One region of the Vreelandella venusta genome, then DNA from elsewhere that is predicted to be linked to it. Evidence: predicted binding sites of a transcription regulator. Region 1 holds the regulator's gene; the other holds the start of a gene.
What was found. Region 1 encodes FliA, which starts transcription of late flagellar genes. Its sites were predicted from a motif close to CTAAAGTTNNNNNNNNNNCNGCCGATA; they were not measured.

Region 1 (12,291 bases):
ACACGTCGGCCACCTACCACGCCTTCTACCGGCATAAATGAGACCAGCAGGTAAACCTTTTTACGGCCTTCCGCCCCCACATAAGAGATTTTTTCGGATACCGCTTCTAACGTACCCTCTGGACGCGAAGGAATCCTGACCGTTAGCGGGTCTTCTTCCGGAAGTTCGGGAGCAGGCGCTGTTTGCTCCTGCTGCTTGATACGGTAACCAACGATTTTTGAGGTAATTTCTACAGCCATGGTGTTCTCCACTTAGCAAAGGGGGCCGGGGCAAAGGACGTCGGGCGATATTCGTAGCAAGGCGTAGCCCGCCCTTACCATTTGCCGTAGGTGCCCTCTTTTAAGGCGTCAAACAGGTTGGCGGCGTTATGCTCTTCACCGTCGTAGACCACCGTTTCATCGCCGGCCAGTTCTAAGGTCTCGCCATTTTCCAGCTCAAACACGTAGGTGGTGTTTTTTAAATCATCTTCACGTACCAGAACGCCCTGAAATGCTTCTGGGTTGAAGCGGAATGTCGTGCAGCCTTTGAGGCGGCTCTCATACGCCTGTAGATAGAGATCCTGGAATTTCTCAAACGGGAACTCTGTCGGCACGTTAACTGTTTTTGAGATTGCCGAGTCGATCCACTGCTGAGCGGCCGCCTGCACGGCCACATGCTGCTCAGGCGACACGGAGTCGGCGGTAATAAAGTAGTCGGGTAAATCGCTTTCCACCGCATCGGCGGCAATAAAGTGACGATAAGCGGCTAACTCGAACGAGACAACTTCCACCTGCTCTTTGGTTTTCTTACCCGATTGAATGATATTGCGGAAATAACGGTGCGAGAACGAGGGTTCAATGCCGTTGGAGGCATTATTCCCCATGGATAGCGAGATCGTGCCGGTGGGCGCAATCGAGCTGTGGTGGGTAAAGCGTGCCCCATGTTCCGCCAACTGGGTGACCAGTTCAGGATCAAGCTCAGCCACTTTCGCCATATACTGGCTATAGCGGGCATGCAGAATACGTCCAGGCACATTATCACCCACTTCATAACCATCAGCAGCGAGTTGGGGGCGCTCACGCATCATCTTCGGGGTAATCGTATGCTCTTGCTCAAGCACAGGCGCCATGCCTTTCTCTTTAGACAGCTCTAGCGCTTGCTTCCAGCCTTCCAGTGCGAGGTGGCGGCTAACTTCTTCGGTAAAGGCCAACGACGCCTGGGAGCCATAGGGAATTTTAAGCATGGTCATCGTTGAGCCAAGCCCCAAAAAGCCCATGCCGTGACGGCGCTTGGCTTCAATCTCACGCTGTTGCTGCGGCAGTGGCAGACCAGCAATTTCCACGACGTTATCGAGCATACGCGTAAAGATCGCTACCACCTTGCGATAGCGTTCCCAATCAAAGCGTGGCTTGTCACTAAACGGCTCAATCACAAATTTGGTCAAGTTGACCGATCCCAGCAGACAAGCGCCTTCTGGCGGCAGCGGCTGCTCGCCACACGGGTTGGTGGCGCGGATATCCTCGCAGAACCAGTTGTTGTTCATGCGATTGACTTGATCAATCAGAATAAACCCAGGCTCAGCGTAGTCATAGGTCGAGGACATAATGGTGTCCCACAGCTCGCGCGCTTTAATAACTTCAACGACACGGCAAGCCACGCGGCCTTCATCATCGACCGTATAGCCCTCTTCAATGACGGGCCAGTCGCGATAAATCAAATCGCCCGCTTTTACATCGTCTTTTTCACCAGGGTGCAATGGAAACGCCAGCGGCCAGTCGGCGTTATGCTTCACTGCTTCCATAAATTCGTCGGTAATCAACAAGCTAAGGTTAAACTGGCGCAGACGACCGGCTTCTCGCTTAGCTTGAATAAACTCACGAACATCAGGATGGCCAACGTCGAAAGTGCCCATCTGAGCCCCTCGGCGTCCACCTGCGGATGCCACGGTGAAACACATCTTGTCGTAGATATCCATAAACGCCAGCGGCCCGTTAGTGCCAGCCCCGGCACCAAACACAAACGCTCCTTTATGGCGCAGCGTCGAAAAGTCGTAGCCAATACCGGCGCCAGACTTCAACGTCATACCGGCATCAACGACGGAGTCGAGAATATCGCGCATAGAGTCGCGAATAGTGCGGGAAACCGTGCAGTTAATCAGGCTAACCGCCGGTTTGTAGGCTTCAGCGCCCGCATTGGAAAGGATTCGTCCGGCAGGAATCGCGCCGTTTTCTAACGCCCAGCGGAATTTTGGTAGCCATTCGTTAGCATTGTCACCTTCAACCGCCGCCAACGCTCGCGCGACACGCTCAAAGGTAGCACCCACATCCTGATCAACAGGTTGGCTATGGCGATCTTTTAACCGATATTTGGCATCCCAGATATCTTTTGAGGGAATCTGTAAGGGGACGTCATTCGAAGTCTTCATAGCCTTTGCTGCGGTGCTCATGTCGCGAAACTCCTTCACAACGGGGTGAAATTAGCGCTCAAAACGGAGCGATTATACGTTCTGCGACCATGAAGTATAGACTTGACTTTACACTATATGCGGCATTTCTCTTGTTAAAAACTACTACATATAGAAAAATCAGCGCGTTACCTTTTGCTTATCTGCAACACACGATAGGCTAATGTTTTTCTTGTGCGATGCCACCCTTATGCCTACATTCAAGCCTTTTGCGTTAGTGACCTTTAGCGCCATATTTTCCAGCACTGCACTGCCTAGCATGGCAACAACGTTCAATATTGATGACGTACAGCCCCACGGGCATTGGCAGTCAATGGCGCTAACGTTAGGCAGTGAGCGGCACTTTCGCGCCGTGGAAACCCATAGCTATTCGGATGCCACCTTGAGCTTGAACGCAACTCAGGGTGTTTGCGACTTACCGTGGCTGGAAATGCGGGTCACGTTGGCGGAACAGCAAGGCGAAAGCCGCGCGGTTAACTTAGTGCCAACTAGGCTCCGGGTGGATGACACGCCGATCATTGATACCATGGCTGAGTTTATTACTGAGCGTGGCGATGATGGGTTTTATGCGCACTTCTACCTAAGCGAGCTACCAACATTAATGGCTCAAATGAGCCAGGGAGAGCAGCTGTTTATTGGTTTCGATCAACAAGATAGCGACCCTTGGTACATGACCTTTAGTCTTGATGGCGCTGATGCTGCCATAGCGAGAATGCAGCGTTTATGCGGTCGTGCCGACAATCCATGATGCCACCTGTCACTGCACGCTTTTTTCAGCGATTTCAACGCGGTTACGCCCATTATGTTTAGCTCGGTACATCGCAGCATCGGCCCTGGCGATGAGGGTTTTGCAGCTGTCATTGGGATGCCATACTGCAACACCAATGCTGACCGTTATCGGTTGGCTCAAGCCCTTCACCTGTAGTGTTGCCACTAGCCCACGCAAGCGTTCAGCAAGCCCTTCTGCGGCTTCCATACTGGAGTGGGTGGCCAATACCACAAACTCCTCCCCTCCCCAGCGCCCCAAATGATCACAGCCCCGCAGTGAGCTTTCCACCATGCGGGCTAGCGAAATCAGCACATCATCGCCCACGCTATGGCCGAGGGTGTCATTAATCTGTTTAAAATGATCGACATCAAATAACAGCAGCGCAAAAGTCGCTCCGTAGCGTTTTGCTGCTACTAGTTCGGCATCAATAGCCTGCTCGATGCGGTAACGGTTCCACACCTGAGTGAGCGGGTCAAAATGCGCCAACTGCTCTAATCGTTGATTCGCTTCTGCAAGCGCTTTACGCTCGCGCTCCAGGTGCATATTGAGCGTGCTGATCTCATAAGCAGAAATCGCCAGTGTTAAGTCTTCCCCCAAGTCCATCGCAGCTAGCCGTTCGACGCGTTGCCAGGCTTCGCTTTTTCCTGTCACCTCCTCACACCACGCGTCAGAAGGCGACATTGCCATAGGCGGCAGGGATACCGAAGAGGGCTGCATCGCCCAGTAGAGCGTTTCCACTTGCTCAGGACGAAAAAATATCAGCCAGCCGCGCCGAGCAGGGTCGGTAGGCAACGGCACGGCAAGTACTCCGCTCTGCTCTAGCATGTCTAAAGAGCACGTTAGCGGCTCTTTGGCTGCCTCTTGGGTACACCATGGTCCACTATGGATGTGGGATTTTTCAATCCGCGTGACCAGTTGGCCAATCGCTTCCGGCTTGGGCGTATTGCCTGATTGATAGATGCTACCTTTTACCCATAACGCAACGCCATTGGCACGGAAGAGCGACTTCCATCTGTCGGCATGCTCGGTAAATAGCTGATAAGGCCCCTGGGGCTTTAAGCGATTATTGCTTGAAAGCACCAAGCTGTCTTGTACGCGCTGCAAATAGCGCGCTTCTTGGCGAGCTCTCAGCAGCAGCAGCCGTTGAGTAGCCATTTGCACCAAGGTACGTACCGCATCTCTCACGGGCGGTGTTACAGGGTAGGCTGCTGCCGAGTGGCAAAATAGCAGCCCCCAAAGACCGGTATCTCCCTGCATGGCCACGCTGAGTGCGCCGCGTACGCCCAGTCGTTGTAAGTACTGCTGCCGCTCAGGAGCCGGCGCACGCAGGAAACAATCACTGACATTTACATTTACTACACTCGCAGGCAGTAGGTGCTCACCGGGTGCTGTGACATCTTGGATCAGTCGCACCGAATGGCGCTCATAAGCGCGTCTTAGAGCAATAGGAAAGTCTTTGGCAGGAAAGCGTTGCCCTAACAAGGCCGGTAAGTGATCTGCCGCCACTTCGACACTCGACTGAGCGCGCCTCTTAGCTAACGACTCAGCCACGATTACCCCATGCCAATCACTATCGAGATGGCATACAGATACCCGGTCATGCCCGGTTAACTCTTGTACCGACATCACTAGGTAATCAAGTAGCTCTTCTTGATGGGTCGCTTCCGCTAGGCGCATCAGGCGTTCGTTCACCGTGCCAAGCAGACGCTGTTTACCGAGGGTATGAAGGGGCTCTATCTCAACCAGCACATGCACACCGGCACGGTAAGCATGTAACTGGAAACGGCTTGATCGAGTAGGACACTTAAAGGTGAGTGGCCCCGGCAAACGCTGTTGGCCTTGTAGCTCGTAGCGTATGCGCTGGCTTAAGCGCTTGCCTAGAACGCTGGAAAGCGTTGGAAGACGCCCTTCAGGAAGGCTTACTCCCAGCAGTTCCGCAAAGTTGCTACTAAATGCCTGTATGCGCCGACAGTCAGCATCGAGCACCAGTAATGCACCGAACGACTGTAGTAGCGAGTGATGCTTCGACACAGAGATGGCCTCAAGAAATCTCTTTACCCCTCAGCCTGCTGCCTTAGCAGCAGTTCGACGCGCCGGTTGGCAGATCTGCCTTCCGGTGTAGCGTTACTTTCCATGGGTTGGGTATCGGCATAGCCGACTGCCCGCATACGTGAAATAGCAACTCCCTGGCGCTCAAGATACTGGACCACCGCAATGGCGCGTCCTACCGAGAGATCCCAATTTGAGGGAAAGCGAGAGGTAGCGATGGGAACATTATCCGTATGCCCTTCGACTGAAATTTGCCCCTCAAAGGATGCCAGCACTGCCAGAAGGCTTTCTAACACATCTTGCCCCTGGGGCGTTAGCACGGCGTCACCGCTAGGGAAAAGCAAGCTATCGTCGATGCGCAGCGTAACACCTTCTTCACCCTGAGAGACACTAACTCCTGGGATATTCAGCTCAGCCATTTGCGGCTTTAGCCCGCTGTGCCGGGGGTGAATACCAGTTGCCAAGCTGGCCAACGGAAGCGAGGCGATCGCACTTATAGAATGCACTCTATCGCGTTCAAAAGCAGCCCCTCCCCCCGGCGGCGTCAACGCAAGCAGTAAGACAAACAGCGTGATTAACAGCGTTAATACGTCTAAATAGCTCGTTAGCCACCCCTCATCGCCCTCCCCTGGCACAGTGGGCAATTCCAGCGCGTGCCGTGAGTCACGATCTAGCATGGCGCTACCCTTTTGCCGCAGAGCTAACCGTTGGCCGCGGTTTTACAGCGGCGTCACGGATTTCGTCATGATAGTTAGCCACGAAGGAGTTGAGCGTTTCTTCAATAAAAGAAGGCAGTCGCCGCTTGGTAATTAACGAAATACCTTCCAGCACCATATTCATGGTGATAAGGCGCTCTTCCGTGCGCCGTTCTAGCTTGACGGCAATCGGTTTGAACACCAAGTTAGCGAGCAGAATACCGTAGAATGTTGTCAGCAGAGCTACCGCCATGCGCGGGCCAATAACGTCAAGGTCGCCCGCATCCATTACTTCCAGCATATTGACCAGTCCCACCAAGGTGCCAATCATGCCAAACGCGGGCGCGTAGGTGGCCATAGTGCGGAATATCTGCGCCTCAGCATGCTCGCGTGCTTTTAATCGTGCGATGCGCCAGCGCAGCATATCGAAAATTTCGTCTTCTTTCGTGTTCGCAATGACCAGCTGGATCCCGGTGCGCAAAAAGGGGTTGCGAGTGTGCTCTAGCTCCTTTTCAACCGCCCTGACATCGCCTTTAAACCACAAGCGCGCCATGGACACCAGTTCGTTGATATCATCGCGCACATAAGTGTTTTCACGCCGAAACACCAATCCCACCAGGCGCACCACGCGTAGCACTTCTTTCAGCGGATAACTAATAAAGGTGGCCGCCAAGGTGCCCGTTACTACAATGGCTAGCCCCGGCAGATTGATAAAGCTTTCTGGCGACTCTGCAGTAAAAAACAGTACGCTTACCAGCAACAGCATGCTGGCAAAAATACCGATCAGCGTAGATGGGTTCATCAACGGCTCCTCGCCGGTTATTCGTGATTAATAGTGACGTTAGGCGGTGTCATATAAGCGAGCACGAAGCCTGCTAATCGCCTGGCTGTGAAGCTGGGAGACACGGGATTCGGTCACACCCAGCACCGCCCCAACCTCTTTAAGGTTCAGCTCTTCTTGGTAATACAGCGCCATCAGTAGCTTTTCACGCTCAGGTAAGGCGTCAATCGCGTCAATTAACGACTGTCGCTGCTGCTGATCTAGAAACTGATCGAAGGGCAGATTCGTGGCTTCTTCTTTCACCGACTCGACCCCTTCGGCCACCAATTCTTCAAAGGGCAACAGCTGGCCACTGTTCGTATCATTGAGCAATTGCTGATACTCGCTAAGCGGCATATCCAGATCACGCGCGATTTCACCCTCTTCCGGCGGACGTCCTAGCTGCTGCTCAAGGCGGCGCACCGCATCATCCACGGCTCTGGCAGAGCGGCGCACACTACGTGGCAACCAATCACGTGTGCGCAGCTCATCCATCATGGCGCCGCGAATACGCTGGCTTGCAAACGTGGCGAACGTTGCTCCTTGGGTCGCATCAAAACGCCCTAGTGCTTCTAATAAGCCCACCATGCCGGCTTGAATAAGATCATCCAACTCAATACTTGCGGGTAGTCTTACCTGCAGCGTTAAGGCCTGACGTCTTACCAGTGGCATGTATTGGTTTAACAACTCGCCCTGTTTAATCCTGCCTTGTGCTGTATACATCCTCGTGCCTCACGGCTGAACTCTGTTCACTGGTAATTCACAATCACTTGCAGTCCCTGTACCCGTACCGGGCGCTGGCCTGGCGTCAACGCAAAACGCAAGTACAGCGGTCCATTAACCGATTTACCGGCTAGCGCCGTGGTTGACCCCCGCATAGCCGTCAAAGAAACACACTGCTCAGGGTGGCATAGCCAGGCGTTAACCGGCGCATTGACCGGCATTTGAAAACGCCAATGAATACGCTCTATCGCGGCGTTCTCTACCGGAGCCCCTGCTGGTGGTTGAATGGGCTGGCTACTGACAGCTCGTTCACTCATCGCGACCAGTACGCTGGGCACCTCACTACTCCAACTGCCCGTCGCGGCGTAAACACGCATGGCGATGACGCTTAGCGCCACCATCAACACGCTTTTGAGCAGCCTGTCGGCTTTGCAGGTAGCGACCTTGAAGTCAGCGAGCATCGACATTGTTACTCCCTATAGAGGCGCTTGATTGCGGCTGTTAAAGCACGGCTACATAGCGTCAGGCTAGCTGTCATCGCGCCAGCAGTAAAAGCTCTATATCCAAGTAATAGCTGGCTGCTTCGCGCAGGTTATCGAGTAGACCTCGGCGCGGCAAATCTGGCTCGTGCAGTGCCAGCAGCTGTCTAGGACCACCGTTTTCCTGCACTTGCCGCAACGAGCGGTACATCTGTGCGAAAGCATCGGCATCACTATTAATCCATAACGCCCAGCGCGGAAAGCGCTCTTTCAGTTGACCAAGATTAGCGGCACCCGCATTGACGATGTGAATATCCCAATCATCCGGGTCACCCGCCCAACGTCGCCCCAATACTGCCCATTGAGCTAGGCGTCCTTTTACTCTTGCCACCTGCTGATCGCCACCGTTAGGCATACCGATCACGATAAGCGGCTTCTGCGGCACCGAAGGCGGTGCGGTGGTTGGCGCTTGGGCAGCAGTTGGCAGCACCGTTAAAGAATCGGTCATAGCGGCCAGTGGCTCAGCCGCAAGTTCGTCTCCCGTGGGGTCACTCTCAACTGACTCTGCTTGGCGCTGCTGGCGCTGTAAATCTGCCCACTTGCGCAGGCCCGCTGCCTGATCCTGGGCACTCATGCCAGTCCCTCACGGCTAACGCTGCTGAGCTGGCGAATGGCGTCACGGGCCATAAACGCGTGAACAAGCGCATCTAGCATCGCCTTATCGCGCCGCTTACGCGTGGTGCCCAGCAACCTTAACAAATCGGAACGCAGCGCTATCGCAGCGTCATCAGTGGCGCTATCTAAGTGTCCCGCTGCAGCGGCGACACCGCTAGCCATCAATAAGCGTACCTCTGTGCTTACTTCGCCATCATCCGCATCTTTCAACTGCTGCCAAGCGCGTTTGGTTAGGCTAGACACCCCATCGCTTTGCAGCTGGATAACCAGCAGCGAGCGCACATCTGTACCTAATCGAGCAGGTGTTAACCAGTAGCGACGCGCGATGCGTTTGCCATTTTCTGGATCGCGAACTTCACCAACCCATGCCAACAGCGGTGTACCAGCGGCATCCTCCACAGCAGTGTGGGTGTGCCATAGCTGCGCCGTTTGGCCACGAAAACGCAGATCAGTGTGATGAGTGAGCGGGCTATCTTTGAGCAGCTGGCGCTGGGCATAACGCTCGCCCTGACAGTATACCCGCTGAGTGGCAGCTACTTGCGTGATCCAGGTCAAGTGTTGGGCTTCTAGCCACGCTAACGTGGCGGGATCGGGAAACACGGGGAGCAGATGTACGGCGGCCCCCATCGCTTCGCCCTGGTGCAGCAGCCGTGACTGCCAACCAGCGGGCTGACGGTGCTGTAGGCTGGTTAGCGCGAGCCAACCGCCATCAGCGTCTAGCCCAAGATCAGGCATCGACCAGTCACAGCCTCGCTCATTACGGCGGGGAGACCATGCCATGCCCAGCCCCTTATCCGCGCAGGGCTCGCTAGCTAGCAGTGCATCCAAGCGTTTGTCTTGCAGCACGCCCGGTAAGGAGGCGATATCCCATATCGACTCTAACGCTGAAAATCCAATAATCCTGTCACGTAGTCGCGTCAGTACAGAGCTGAGACGGCGCCCTTGCCCCAGCACGTCTCGCGACCAGCGCGGCAAACTCACCGAGTGAGGCTGCGAAACGGCGGCGGAGCGCCGCTCTTCACGCACTCTCCCCAATGGGCTATTAAGCGCTTGATCAATCAGTGCAGTAGGGTCCGCAACCGCCATATCTTCTGGAACACGCTGCCCGTACGAACCAAACAGCACGCGTAAACCATGGCGTATGACAATATCTAGCACGGGGGCTAACCGGCCAGCTTCGTCCTGCTTGGTAATAATGCAATCATCTAACTCAGCGCCAGCCGCCCGTGCGGCTTGGCGATAGCGCAACACGACCTCTTCCAAGGTTTCAGGCTGGCTGGCTGCATTCAACAGCAGCACTAAGCGGACGGACGCTTGCCCGCCCTGCAAATGGGCAATCTGCTCAATCACTCGCTGGTCACGCTGACTCATACCGACGGTATCGATAATCACCCACTGCTTACCCTGCAGTCGTCCGACTAGCTCATCAATCGGCTGCTCGGCGTCTAAGGCATACATGGGGGTATCAAGCAGGCGGGCATAAATTCTTAGCTGCTCATGGGCACCAATACGAAAGCTATCGGTAGTGACAAGGGCCACAGGGCGCGTACCGTGACGCATCACAAAACGTGCTGCTAGTTTCGCAGTGGTGGTGGTTTTCCCCACTCCCGTAGGCCCCACCAGCGCGACAATTCCTGCTTGATCGAAAAATCCGGTTTCTTCTTTCAGTACCGGCAACCGTGCCATTAGCTGCCCACGCAGCCACTCCAGCGCAAGTGCGCTATCGGCATCCGGCTGAGCCAAGGGCGCCGGCAACGCCGCCAGTACTTCGTCGCTGAGCTCTTCGCTGAACCCAACGCTAAGCAGCTGTTGGCGCAAACGGGAGAAAGAGTCGTCAGTGAGTGCTGAAGCGGGCGCATCGTCAGCTGATTGACGCTGGGCAAGCAGCTCCCGCATTTCTTGCATCTCGCGCAGCAAGCGTTCACTCATTGCCTGCAGCGGATCTGCATCTCGCGCTGAAAAGGCAACTTGGGCAGCTGGGGTAGGTGGCGACGCTGGGGAAGGTTCAAAATGATCGACCGCCTCGTCCGCCATCGCCAATATTTCAACCCCATCCTCGATACGGCGATTGGCGATAATTAAAGCGTCATCGCCTAATGTTTCGCGCACTTGGCGCATCACATCGCGGCTGTTTGCTCCAACAAATCGTCTCACGCTCATGTGTTACCTGCGCCTCTGTTTGATGGTTTGGAACGGGTGTTCTGCAGCAAACTCACGCCCGCCCTCCTACGACCGTAGTGACTCGTAACGTACGGTCATCCGGTATTTCTGCTTGAGACATCACCACCAGATGACGCACGCGCCGACGTAAGAAACGCGCTAGCACAGCACGCAGCGAGTGCTGCACAACCAGCACCGGTGCTTCACCGCTACCTTCATGACGCTCCAGGGCCTCTTGTGCCTGCGTCATAAGCGTATCAGCCAGCCCTGGCTCCATCGCACCGTTACCATTCATGGCCTGCATAAGCACTTGCTCTAACTGGGCATCAAGCCCCATCACGTTGAGCGTTTCCTGGCCAGCAAACCACTGCTGGGTAATCGCACGCCCCAAGGCAATGCGCACCAGTGCGGTCAATTCATTAGCATCTTTTTGCTGACCAGCATGCTCTGCCAGGGTATCCAACACCGTGCGCATATCGCGTATCGAGACATCTTCATCCAGCAGATTTTGCAGAATACGCTGCAGTACAGTCAGCGAAATGGCTTTCGGCACCACCTCTTCGACCAGCGACTTTTGATCCTCACCCAGCTTATCAAGCAGCTTTTGCACTTCTTGCCGCCCCAGCATTTCTGGCGAGTGGCGATGCAGCAGGTGATTCAAGTGAGTAGCAATGACCGTGCTGGCATCCACCACGGTATAGCCGTACACCTGGGCGTGTTCACGCTGATTGGCATCGATCCAGATAGCAGGCAAACCGAAGGCCGGGTCTTGGGTGGGCGTCCCCTGTAATTCTCCTGATACCTGACCTGGGTCGATTGCCAGCCACTTGCCCGGCTGTGCATCCGCACGGCCTATTTCTGCACCTTTCATAGAGAGTACGTAGGTATTCGGCGGCAGTTCCAGGTTATCGCGTATATGCACCACAGGAGGTAAGAACCCAACTTCTTGGGCAAATTTCTTGCGCACACTTTTAATTCTGGCCAACAGCTCCCCTTTCTGGCGGGAGTCCACTAGAGGAATAAGTCGATGTCCCACCTCAAGCCCCAGCGTATCAACCAGCTGCACATCTTCCCAACTGGCTTCTGGTGACTCTTGTTGGGGCAGTGGTACTGCGGAAATTTCCTCTTTTAACAACGCTTGCTCTTTTTGGCGAATCAAATACCACGCTAAACCCGCCAGTAAGGCTGTGAAAATCAGAAATACCAGGTTTGGCATACCGGGCACCATACCCAGCAGCCCCATCACCATCGCAGATAGGATCATGACCTGAGGGTTAATAAACAGCTGGCTGATCATTTGCTGACCAACATCTTGGTCAGTGTTGACGCGCGATACAGTCACACCGGCGGCGGTTGAAATCACCAGCGCAGGAATCTGAGCCACTAGGCCATCGCCAATAGTTAGCAAGGTATACGTACGGGCGGCATCAGCAAACCCCATATCGTGCTGCATCATACCGATCAATAACCCACCGATA
Region 2 (12,291 bases), 880 kb from region 1:
TCGATAATGCCAACCTTGATCCGAATGGAGCAGCGGCCGATCCCCTGGCATCAGCCTGTCAAAGGCTTTCTTCAACATCCCCTTCACTAGATCGAATACCGGGCGTCGCCCTGTCTGGAAGGCAATGATCTCTCCGTTATACAGGTCCATGACCGGTGACAGGTAGAGCTTCTGGTCATTGACCTTGAACTCGGTAATGTCCGTCACCCATCGCTGATGGGGGTGCTGAGCCTGGAACCGGCGCCGCAAGGTGTTAGGAGCCGCGTGGCCCTCCGCTCCCCGGTAGGCACGATAGCGCTTGGGGCGAACCAGGGACTTCAAGCCCAGCTGTCCCATCAGCCGCTGAACGGTCTTGTGGTTGATCGTCTCTCCTGCCTGCCGCAGAACAGCGGTGATACGCCGGTAGCCATAGCGCCCTTGGTGGCGGTCGTAGATCGCCTGGATATGCTCCTTCAGAGAGGCATACCGATCGACAGTGCCCAAGGCCTGTATCTGGTAGTAAAACGTGCTGCGAGGCAGCTCAGCGGCACGCAGCAGCAGAGCCAGCGAATGTTCATGCCTCAACCCTTGGACGCTCCGGGCTTTTTGCCCCGCGTCGCTTCCTCTTTTTCCCGGATCAAGGCATCGAGCTTTTTTAAGTAGGCATTCTCGGCGCGCAAGTAAGCCAACTCTTCGAGCAGGTCCTCTTGGGAGCGCTCACCATCAGGCGGGATTGGTGTGGAGGATGGCTTCTTAGTCATCGGGCGGCGTCCTTTGGGTTTTGGCTCTAGTGCAGTCAGACCACTACTATGGTACTGACGCGCCCATCTGCCAATAGCGCCCATCTCGCGGATATTGAAGAAGGCCTGCGCCTGACGCTGTGACAAGCCATCTCGCCACATCGTCTCAAGCACCTTCCGCTTAAAAGCCGCGCTGTAGTGCTTATACTGCTTGCGCAGACCTGCTACGCCGTGCTGACGGTATCTCTCGCGCCACGTCCGTACCAGAGAATGATCCAGGCCATGCTGGCGAGCCACCTCCCTCAAGCTGGTGTTATCGTGCAGACACTGCTGCACCACCCGCAGCTTGAAGTCCTCATTGTATCGACTGCTCATAAAAACACCCCGACGGTTGGGTTGGGTGTCCAACTTTCGGGGTGCAGTTCAGTTGCGGGGCATTTTTGCGTTAAAAGGTGCCACATAGGGCGTAAGGATAGGGTGTCGGGAATGAATAGGCTATGGTTAGAGTTCTATTACTAACATCAGCCACAAGGACGTTGCCGACGTGTTGAACTGGAAGGAGGTTCCACAGCTTCCTAAAGCGCAAGGACGAATCGAGGCGATTGATCTCGCGCGTGGTATTGCCATTGGGCTGATGATTATCAGTCATGCCGTTAGCGGTTTAGTAGGTATGCGCCATGTGCCCGACTGGGGCATGGTGCCTATCCATTTTTTAACTAAATTCTCGTCCTCGCTATTTATTTTAGTTTTCGGCATTGCGCTGGCGGTGGCCTTCCTTGCTTACACGCAAAGTGACGATTGGCCTCGGCGGCGATTAAAGCTATGGGTAAGGGCCGTTGAGGTTTGGTTTTGGTATAAGGCGCTGATTATTATCGAAATGCTACCCTTTAGCTCGCCTAGCGATATGGTTAACACGCTGCTCTACGGGCGGTTTGCTATCTGGGTAGAGATTCTCGGTTTTTACGCCATTGCCTTGTTATGGGTACCGCTGATACTGCCGCTGTGGGCGCGAATGCCCCTCTGGGGACGTTTGGCGACCATTGCAGGATTAGCGCTACTTTCTGCATGGCTACAAGGGTTTTCCTTTGGGGGCTACGACCTTTTAAAAGCATTTCTGGTCGATCATGAAGAGCACTATGCCTGGGGGCAGCTTAGCCGTGCCCCGTTAATTTTATCTGGCTTATTGATTGGCGAAGCACTGCTACGCTGCTATTTCGATACCGCTTTACGCCGTCGTTTAATTCTTTGGCTGGTAGGGGCGGGGGCGCTGATGGTCGCTGCTTTTTATGCCATCGCCATCGCCGGGGGTGATGTTCATGGTGCGATGATGGCGGTGGCTCGTAATGTGGGAAAACACCCGCCAGGGATAAACTTTATGCTGTTTAGCGTGGGTGGCGCGCTGGTACTGCTCGGGCTTGCCTTAGCAGGTGGAGCAGCCGCTGCGAAAGTACTGTTGCCGATCACGCTCGTTGGTAGTGATGCGCTCAAAGCCTTTATCTTCCATATCGTGATGATTTTTCTGGTACTGCGTTTTTTATTGGAAGGCGAGGGGGCCTACAGCTACCCGCAGGCGCTAGGCGTTGGTGGCTTGTTAATACTCGGCGCCGCGCTGTGGATTTGGCTAACCCGCTGGATGGCGGCTCATCGCTAAACGCGAGCAAACTAACGGGAGTTGACGGTTTGCGACACTGGATACAGCGTGGACTGATGGTAGTCGCGCTGTTAATAGCGCTGCCCATTCATGCAGATTGGTATTATGCAGTTGATAAACAGAGCCGCTGGCAGGGTGACTTAAATGCCCGCATGGCCGCCATCGAAGAGGTGTTTGGTGGGCAACTGGGCGTGTATGTGCAGAATCTAGCCAGTGGCGAAGCCTATGCCTGGAAAGCCGATAAACCATGGTATTTGGCATCGCTGATAAAAGTACCGGTGGCTGCCCAAGTGTTGGCCGAGCATCAAGCTGGCAGGCTAGCTCTTGATGAGCGAATTACCCTGGCACGCAGCGACTATGTGGACGGCGCAGGCCCGGTTAACTGGCATGACCCAGGTACGCCTATTTCCATCCGTTATTTGTTGGAACAGATGATCACCGTTAGCGATAACACTGCCTCCGATATGCTGATTGATCGTGTAGGGCTTGAGGCAGTAAATACACGGGTAACGTCGATGGTGGCCGCAAGCGGAGGAAAGCCCGATCATATAGGGCCAATTAGCAAGCTCGTTGGCGTACGCCAAGGAGTGTATGGTCAGCTTCATCCAGATGCTCAAGGCTTAGGTGGTTTAGATTTTATGGCGCTGCGCAAGCACAGTGTTAGCCAGCGCCCGGAAGCGTTAGCCCGTGTACTTAGCGTGCGCCAAGATGCCTTCGCGCAACCTGACTATGACAGTGCCTTTGATGCCTATGAAGCTACGGGTGAGAACGTAGGCACGCTGCGCGCCTTCGGCGATGTGCTAGCCTCACTTCACCATGGGGGTATGGCGGATTTGAATAGCGAGCAGCGCCAAACGCTGTTGGCGGTAATGAGCCGTACCTCCTCTGGCGAGCGCCGCTTGAAACAAGGATTGGGCAGTGACATTCATTTTGCCCATAAGACCGGCACCCAGCACCGTCGCAGTTGCGATGCGGGTATTGCCTCACGCTTTTCTTCAGTCCAGGGGCCTTGGGTAATTGTCACTTGTAGCCGAGGCCCGCTTTCGGTAAACGCCCACGAACGCGCCTTGGCAAGTGTTGGTGAGGCGCTACGTTTTAGCGGAGCGCTCGCTGGGCCTTAATCAAGCTAACGCTAGCGCCTAACGCCGTACCAGCATGATAAACTGAGCCAATGCTCTGTTGATGTTTCACGGCCTGCCGTTGGAAAGTTGTAGCGCTTGGTGGCTAACGACGCGGGTGCCTCATTCGCTCGTACCTCGCGAGATTCGTTACGCCGCGCTACGGTAGGTGCCATAGGTTTTGTAGCGCGTGGTAAGCGAAGCGCACCCGCGATGACGGTTATGGCAAAATGAAACAGCAACAGGTTATGTAGGTTCTTTTTTTTATTACTTAGGAGTTTGTTATGGCAAGTGCCAGCGCCCGTCATATTTTGGTAAGCAGCGAAGAGCAGTGCAACGCACTGAAGCAAGAGATCGAAAACGGTCGTGATTTCGCAGAAGTGGCCAAGCAGCACTCTAGCTGCCCATCTGGCCGTCAAGGAGGCGACCTGGGTAGCTTTGGCCCCGGCCAAATGGTACCGGAATTCGACAAGGTCGTTTTCAGCGGTGAGCTGAATAAGGTACACGGCCCGGTCAAAACCCAGTTTGGTTACCACCTGCTGGAAATCACTAGCCGCAGTTAATGGCGCCGAACATCCGTCAAGCACCGCGGCAATACTGTCGCGGTGTGAGGAGCACGCCTTGAACGATCCCATTATTACTATTGAAGGCTTGAACAAAACCTATGAAGGTGGCTTTCAAGCCCTTAGCCGTGTGGATTTAACTATTCAGCGCGGCGAAATTTTTGCCCTACTTGGCCCCAACGGGGCGGGCAAAACAACGCTAATCAGCGTGGTATGTGGGCTGGTAAGCCCAACCCAGGGCCACGTCATTGTCGATGGCTATGATAGCGTTAGCCACTATCGTCAGGCTCGTGAACGAATTGGTCTTGTGCCTCAAGAACTGACCAACGAAGCCTTTGAAACGGTATGGAACACGGTTAGCTTTAGCCGTGGTTTGTTTGGTAAGCCACCTAACCCTGCGCATATTGAGAAAGTGCTTAAGTCGCTGGCCTTGTGGGACAAACGCAATAATCGTTTGATGACCCTTTCCGGTGGCATGAAGCGCCGCGTATTGATCGCCAAAGCGCTCTCTCATGAACCACGCATTCTGTTTCTAGATGAACCCACCGCCGGGGTAGACGTCGAGCTACGCCGTGATATGTGGGAAGTGGTACGCGGGCTGCGTGATAATGGTGTCACTATCATTCTCACCACCCATTACATTGAAGAGGCCGAAGAAATGGCCGACCGCATTGGCGTTATTAATCGCGGTGAGATTGTCTTGGTGGAAGAGAAAGCAGCGCTGATGAAAAAGCTTGGCAGCAAGCAGCTAACGCTGCAGCTACACACGCCGCTCTCCGCACTGCCTGCATCTCTTGATCAAGACGAGTTGAGCCTGGCAGCCGATGGCTATGAATTGGTGTACACCTACGATGGCCGTCAGGAGGAGGACGGGCGCGGTATTTCTGCGCTGCTCACCCAGTTGGAGCGGGCGGGCATTGGCTTTAAAGATCTGCATACCCGGCAAAGCTCGTTGGAAGATATTTTCGTCGATTTGGTAAAGGAGCGCCCATGAATCTCTACCCCGTTCGTGCCATTTATATGGCGGAAATGGCGCGCACCCGCCGTACTTTGCTGCAAAGCATTGTATCGCCAGTGATTTCAACCTCGCTTTACTTTGTGGTGTTTGGCGCGGCGATTGGTTCACGCATCAGCGAAATTAACGGGGTCAGCTACGGGGCCTTTATTGTGCCTGGTCTGATTATGCTGATGCTACTTACTCAGAGTGTCTCTAATGCCTCGTTTGGGATTTTCTTCCCGAAGTTCTCCGGCAGCATTTATGAAATTCTCTCAGCGCCCATCTCTTATTTAGAAGTGGTGGTGGGCTATGTAGGCGCGGCTGCCTCGAAATCAATTATTTTGGGGCTGATCATCCTGGCAACGTCCAGCTTATTTGTGCCGCTGGAAATTGCTCATCCGATTTGGATGCTGACCTTCCTGGTGCTGACCGCCGTCACTTTCAGCCTGCTGGGCTTTATTATCGGAATTTGGGCAGATGGTTTCGACAAGCTGCAGCTGGTGCCTTTGTTGGTGATCACTCCGCTAACGTTTTTGGGGGGCAGTTTTTACTCCATTGATATGCTGCCGCCGTTTTGGCAAACCGTAACGTTAGCCAACCCCGTGGTCTACTTGGTCAGTGGATTCCGTTGGAGCTTCTACGGCATTGGCGATGTTAGCTTAGCGGCTAGCGTGGCAATGATCATGCTCTTCCTGGCAGCCAGCCTTGCCACCATTGCCTGGATTTTTCGCACTGGCTATCGCTTAAAGCCTTGAGTGCGCCAATGTCTTATTTAGCTGTTCTTCTGATAAAAAGGTAACTCCCGCTTATGCCGCTACTGCAAAGTATTGTGCACCGCCTTGATCCATCACTAGATGGTGAACGTTTGACTGTCACGGCGGCACCTGCGTCAACACCCGCGGCCAACGATGACCCAGTGATGGCAAGCTTGGTAAATTCGCTAAATGACACCTACAACACCAAAGCCAAAGGGTGGGGAAGGTTTGCTGAGCAGGGCGAGCAGGCTGGGCCGCTGGTCGCTTGGCTGCAAGCCTATATGGCAGAAGAGCAAGATTTTACCCAGCTTTCTATGGCGATTGCCGAGCGCTTGGCGCAAACACTACAAGAGCAGCTCTCCGTTAGCGGCTACTTAGTGTTCGCACATCTGCGCCAGGGCGATACCGAAACGCTATTTTTAGGCTTAGTTCATCAGCGGGAAGGTATTGGCATTAACGCAGAGCACCAAGCAGTGCCTGCCGCGCAGCTTAATACCAGCCAGCTCACCTTGGCGGCACGGGTAAACCTTACCCAATGGCAGAGCGACTCTGAAAGCACACAGTATGTGTCGTTTTTAAAAGACCGCGGCGGCAAAAAGCTAGCCGATGGCTTGATAGCCCTGTTGGGAATGGAAGAGGGCATTGATGCCCCTGCCGAAACCCGCACGCTGTTGAAAGCCTTCAGTGATTACGTCGAAAAAGAGGACTACGACGACGAAGCCAGCCGAGAAAAAACTGACACCCTGGTTGACTACGCCAACGAGCAGCTGCGCCGTGGCGAGCCAATGACATTAGAAGAACTTTCAGAGCTGGTGGACGAAAAGCAGCCCAAAGCGTTTTACGACCATATCCGGAATGCTGACTATGGCCTTTCTCCAGAGATTCCGCCGGACAAGCGTACTATCAGTCAGTTCCGGCGATTTACCGGACGCGCTGGGGGCGTATCGATCAGTTTTGACTCCCACCTACTCGGGTCCAGCATTGAGTACGATGAAAACCAGGATCGCCTGATTATTAAGCAAGTGCCCAAGCAGCTAAAAGAGCAGTTGGCGAAGCGTAAGGAGTGATAGGTGAATAGTGAGGAGTGGGTGGGCGCTTAGGTGTAAAGGGCACTAAATGCCGCAACGCCAGTCGAAGTAGCATGTTTATTAGATGTGACATGTATATCAACAGGAGCGCTTAACGTGCTGGATGCCATTAGCAATTTCTTCCAACGCGCGCTGGCAGAACCTGAGCAGCGTGATAATCAAACTCTGACGCTAGAGCTGGCAACGGCGGCATTACTCTGTGAGGTCATGCGCGCCGATTACGATAAAAGCGATGCTGAACGCGCCGCGCTGAAGCAGATGCTAACCAGTCGTTATCACTTAAGTGAGAGCGACGTTAACGAATTAATGACGTTGGCGGAAGCAGAAGTGGATGATGCCGTCGATCATTATCAGTTTGTTAGCCTGATAAAAGAGCACTACGGCTATGAGCAGCGCTGCGAGTTGGTAACGTTAATGTGGCAGCTTGCTTGGGCAGACGGCAGTATCGACCCGCTTGAAGAGCACCGTATCCGGCGGCTGGCAGATCTTTTGCACGTTAGCCATAGTGATTTTATTCGCAGCAAGCTTGCCAGCACGCCCCAGGCCTAGCGGCTCCCTTCCGGCTCAGCAGAACCTCCCAGCCGTCGACATAACCATTAATAGACCCATTGATATAGGGCTCGGAGCGCAGATACGCCAATGAGTGATATGCAGGATGCATCGAACTTAACCGAACTGATTAATACCATGGAGCGAATGGAGCGTGAAAAAGCCAAGGTAAGCGTAGACGACGTGGTGCACGCGGTGGGCAGGCGTTCATTTGGGCCTCTCTTGTTGCTTGCTGGGCTAATTACACTTGCGCCTATTATTGGTGATATCCCCGGCATGCCAACGCTTATGGCGGCGTTGGTGTTACTCACGTCGGTACAACTATTGCTGGGAAGAGAAACGTTCTGGCTGCCCAAATGGTTATTAAACCGTTCGCTTTCCCGCAACAAGTTCGATAAAGCCATTCACTACATGAAGAAGCCCGCTAGATGGGTGGATAGTTTACTGGGTGTGCGTCTAGCGTGGATGACCGGCTATATCGGGATACGCGTTACCGCCGTGATGTGCTTGTTTATCGCCCTAGCCATGCCGCCGATGGAGTTTATTCCGTTTAGCGCCAACGGCGCGGGCTTAGCGCTTACCCTGTTTGGTTTAGGCTTAGTTGCCCGAGATGGCATTATGCTCTCGCTGGGTTTTCTACTCACCGGGGCGACGTTGACGGTTGTGCTGATCAACGTGCTATAAATTCGCCTACGACCATCCTAATGCCGCCTGAGCTGGCGGCTGTTTAAAGGAGCAAGCAGATACCATGTCTGATCCAGCGCCGTCTGAGTCATCATCGAACTCGCCATCGCCACATTCAGCACTGCCGCCTGCGCCCAAAACGCCCCGTGAGCAATCTCCCTGGGAGCGGCGGATTGAAACGCTGCTGTGGAATTCTCGCTTTCTAGTAATGCTGGCGGTAGTGCCGAGCCTATTGGGCTCACTGATGCTGTTTATTGTGGGTACGCTGGATATCTTAACCGTGGTGGGCGACGTACTGCGTTACTATCTGGTGGGTAGTTCTCAAGATATCCACGATACCCTGGTGCCGGACATCATCATTGCTGTTGATGTTTATTTAATAGCGATTGTGTTGTTGATCTTTGGGCTGGGTATCTATCGGCTGTTTGTTTCCCGAATCGATCAGGCGGAAGTGCGCTATCCCAAACACCCGTTTAACGTAGGCTCGCTGGATCAGCTCAAAGACAAGATTGCCCGCGTGGTGATTTTGGCGGTAATTATTGAGTTTTTCCGCGCTGTGGTGGATATCCGTTTCACGACGCCACTGGAAGCCATCTACCTCGCGCTTTCGGTGCTGGCGCTGGCGGCAGCGCTGTATCTCATGAGTCTTGGGCATAAGGGGGAGTGAGACGAATCGTCGGGCTGTCTCTTAAGCGAGTGAGTTAATACCCGCCGAGGGTAAATTACGCAAACATTATCAATCACTGCTAGGCTGGAAATGTTATCCCAAGGTGTTGCTCTCTTTGAAGCAAGCCTTTAAACGCAAAAGCAAGGAGTGCCGTTATGCGTAACATTATCTATATTATTGGTCTAATCGTTGTTGTGCTGTTTATTCTATCGCTACTTGGACTGCGTTAAGCACACCGCGCCAATAGAAAAACGCCCGCAGCCCTTTTTTCAAGGGGCTGCGGGCGCTTTGTATTTACGCGCAGTCGGCAGCGCCCTGGCCAAACATATCAAACATTAGTTCCCGTCCCATCGACGTCAGTACGAAACAGTCGTAGTCGTTAAATTCAGCGGCACCGCTCTCTTCAAGCACCTGTTGGCATGTTTTCCAGCTAGGGCATTGCCCCTTCAAATGAGCTAGCTCACGCCGGGCAAGGCCACGCTGTGGCAAGGTAATAGTTTCGAGCACATGGCCGTTATCGTAAAGCAGCTCGGCAACGCTAGAAAGGCAGTGGCGTAGGCTGCGCTGCACATGATAAGCGGCAGACGCTACGCTGGATGCGGGGTGTGACACCTCGGAAGGCATAAGTCGTTCTCCTGCAAATAGCCCCAAAATGGGCTTGTTGCAGCGCATTATAAAGCAATGTGAGTATTAGACCAAGGTCTATGATGGGTTGGTGTCAAAGCCACCATCGACCTTTTTCTGACACATTTCTGTCATCTAGATAATTCAGCATGTAAGCCGCTAGGGGAAAAGCAAAAAATATTAATTAAAATTGATGGTGTTATGGTTTTTTAGTTTTATGTAAGCGTCATTCTTTACAATTCATTACTTTTTAGTACGTAAAAAAAAGCCAAATAGGCTCAAGTCTAAGCTTTAATGGCCGATAGTATTAAATATAAATCACATTCTTATGTATGAGCAGCGCCAGCGTGTTGGGCGTTATTTAAAAAAAGGGCAGTAACTTATGGCTTCCATTTCATCACTCGGTATTGGCTCAGGGCTCAAGCTCAATGAATTGCTGGATCAACTGCAAGATGCTGAGCGAGGGAAGTTGAAGCCTATAGAGCGTCAACTGGAAACCCAGCAGACCAAGATTTCTGCTTATGGTCAGCTGCAAAGTGCGCTTTCCAAATTTCAAACTGCAGCCGCTGAGTTAAACGACAGTGCGCTGTATGAAAGCCTTTCCACGAATGTAGGAGGCGATGCTATTACTGCCACGGCAGACGGCGAAGCGCAGCCCGGTAGTTACAATGTCACCGTTAATACACTCGCTACTCGTGGCACGCTGGCTTCCGAAGGTGTTGCTGAACTGGATGCGTCGCTAACGACCGCTGAGCAAACGCTAACCTTCTCATTCGGTGATGGGTCCAGTAAAGAGGTCACCATCGGTGCGAATAGTAGTCTGGAAGATATTCGCGATGCGATTAACGCCAGTGAAGATTCAGGCGTTAACGCCACTATTGTGAACGACGGCACCAACTACCGGCTGGCGCTTAGTTCTAGCGAAACCGGTGCGGACGCCTCTATTACCGGCTTTAGCTTTTCAGGCACCGAACCCTTCGCTGCGGACACCGATAATACTCTGCAAGCAGGCACCGATGCCGCGTTAACGGTGAATGGTATTGCTATCACCAGTCCCACTAATCAGGTTGAAGGAGCGATTCAAGGCGTGACGCTTAATCTGCAAGAGGAAGGCGATAGCACCGTGGAAGTCGAGCAGAATACACGCGCTGTTCGTGAAGCAATTACGGGCTTTGTCGATGCCTATAACGAGCTTAAGGGCACCATCGGCGAGCTGACCAGTTACAATGCGGAAACCGGCGTGGCAGGCGAGCTCAACGGTGATAATACGGTGCGCACGGTGGAATCGCGCATGCGCAGCATATTAAGTGGCGGTATCGAAGGTGAGTTCTCGATGCTTAGTGATATTGGTATTTCGCTACAGCGGGACGGCACGCTTTCTATTGATGAAAGCGAACTGGATAACGCCATTGTCAATAACCAGGATGCGCTGTCGGTGTTCTTTGCTGGTGACGCCGACGATTCAGGTATGGCTGGCCAGTTAAACCAAGGCCTAGACCAGTTATTGGGCACTAACGGGGCTGTGAAAGGCGCTATTACCGGGGCGGAAAATCGTGTGGAGTCCCTAGTGGAGCGCTACACCCGAACAGAACAGACCATTGAGCGGACCATTTCTCGTTACCGTACCCAGTTCGGCCAGTTAGATAGCATGATTGCCCAGATGAACCAAACCAGCAGCTATCTAACCCAGCAGTTTGATGCCCTCGACGCTCAGCTTGGGCGTAAATAACCGCTAAAGTAATTGGATGGTTGTTGAACGTCTACGCTAACGCCTGCTTCCTGCAGGCGTTTTTATTAGAAGTTTCTCATTTCTAGTAAAAAAGTATGAAAATCAGCGAAAGCGCGAAAAGGCGCTAAAGTTGTGCGCTTTTCTGCCGATAGCAGTGCTATTAAATAAACGGGCGTGTGCATGCGCGCCTGAGTCTTGTGGTTTAGCCTTTTGCACTGAGGAATACCCCCCGCATGGCGACGATAACCTCTCTTGGCGTTGGTTCTGGCCTTGATCTCACCGGTTTGCTTGATCAGCTTCAAGTGGCTGAGCGAGGCAAACTCGTGCCGATTACGCTTCAAAAGAAGCAGCAGCAGGCGAAAATTTCTGCCTTTGGCCAACTTCAAACGTCGCTGAACGCGTTTCAAGACGCGGTCGCCAAAATCAATGACCCCAAGCTCTATCAAAGCCTTTCAGCCAATGTGCGTGGCACTGGTGGTGGAGAAGCTATTAAAGCGACTGCCGCCGCTGATGCGCTGCCGGGCAGCTACCGGGTAGAGGTCAGCCAATTGGCCACCTCTGGCACGCTAGCTTCAAACCGCGTGGGAGAGCGGGACGCAGCCATGGATCTACAAGGGGCAACTGCGCTGCAGCTAACCTTTGGCGATGGCGAGAGCGTCGCTATCAACATTGCAGAAGGCAGTAGCCTTGCGGATATTCGTGATGCCATTAACGCTGATAAAGATGCTGGTGTTAACGCCACGATTATCAACGATGGCACGGGCTACCGGCTGGCACTGAGTTCTAAAACGACCGGCGCAGACGCTTCTGTTGAAAACTTTAGTTTTGTAGATGCCGGTAGCACCGTAGTGCTTGGCCCCTTTGCTGAGGATGCGGCAACGAAGCGCTCAGGGGAGAATGCCGCGCTTACGGTTAATGGTATTACGATTAGCAGTGCGGAAAACAGTATTGAAGGTGCGATTCAGGGGGTAACGCTTAACCTTACTGAGCTTGATATCGTGGACGGAGAAATGGCTTCCAGTACCATTAATGTTGAGCGCGACACGCTAAAGCAGCGCGAAGCGATTAATGGCTTTGTAAAAGCGTTTAATGACTTAAAAGGCACTATTGGCAAGCTCACTCGCTTTACCGGCGATAGCGAAACCGC

Region 2: the regulator FliA is predicted to act here: its motif matches at 11,269-11,295, upstream of fliD (flagellar filament capping protein FliD).

The regions. Positions count from the first base shown of each region.
Region 1 is NZ_CP065135.1:136,810-149,100, reverse strand. It holds gene IR195_RS00660 (ribonucleoside-diphosphate reductase) at 1-239, opposite strand, end outside; gene IR195_RS00655 (adenosylcobalamin-dependent ribonucleoside-diphosphate reductase) at 314-2,425, opposite strand; gene IR195_RS00650 (hypothetical protein) at 2,634-3,191, shown strand; gene IR195_RS00645 (sensor domain-containing diguanylate cyclase) at 3,201-5,243, opposite strand; gene IR195_RS00640 (OmpA/MotB family protein) at 5,267-5,938, opposite strand; gene IR195_RS00635 (motility protein A) at 5,943-6,758, opposite strand; gene IR195_RS00630 (RNA polymerase sigma factor FliA) at 6,798-7,499, opposite strand; gene IR195_RS00625 (flagellar protein FlhE) at 7,526-7,966, opposite strand; gene IR195_RS00620 (hypothetical protein) at 8,034-8,612, opposite strand; gene flhF (flagellar biosynthesis GTPase FlhF) at 8,609-10,813, opposite strand; gene flhA (flagellar biosynthesis protein FlhA) at 10,866-12,291, opposite strand, start outside.
Region 2 is NZ_CP065135.1:3,698,771-3,711,061, reverse strand. It holds one part of gene IR195_RS17290 (IS3 family transposase) at 1-638, opposite strand, end outside; one part of gene IR195_RS17290 (IS3 family transposase) at 638-1,094, opposite strand; gene IR195_RS17285 (heparan-alpha-glucosaminide N-acetyltransferase domain-containing protein) at 1,264-2,370, shown strand; gene IR195_RS17280 (serine hydrolase) at 2,427-3,491, shown strand; gene IR195_RS17275 (peptidylprolyl isomerase) at 3,773-4,051, shown strand; gene IR195_RS17270 (ABC transporter ATP-binding protein) at 4,110-5,045, shown strand; gene IR195_RS17265 (ABC transporter permease) at 5,042-5,803, shown strand; gene yejK (nucleoid-associated protein YejK) at 5,857-6,870, shown strand; gene IR195_RS17255 (tellurite resistance TerB family protein) at 6,988-7,440, shown strand; gene IR195_RS17250 (exopolysaccharide biosynthesis protein) at 7,531-8,124, shown strand; gene IR195_RS17245 (YqhA family protein) at 8,189-8,791, shown strand; gene IR195_RS17240 (hypothetical protein) at 9,086-9,415, opposite strand; gene fliD (flagellar filament capping protein FliD) at 9,798-11,144, shown strand; gene fliD (flagellar filament capping protein FliD) at 11,378-12,291, shown strand, end outside.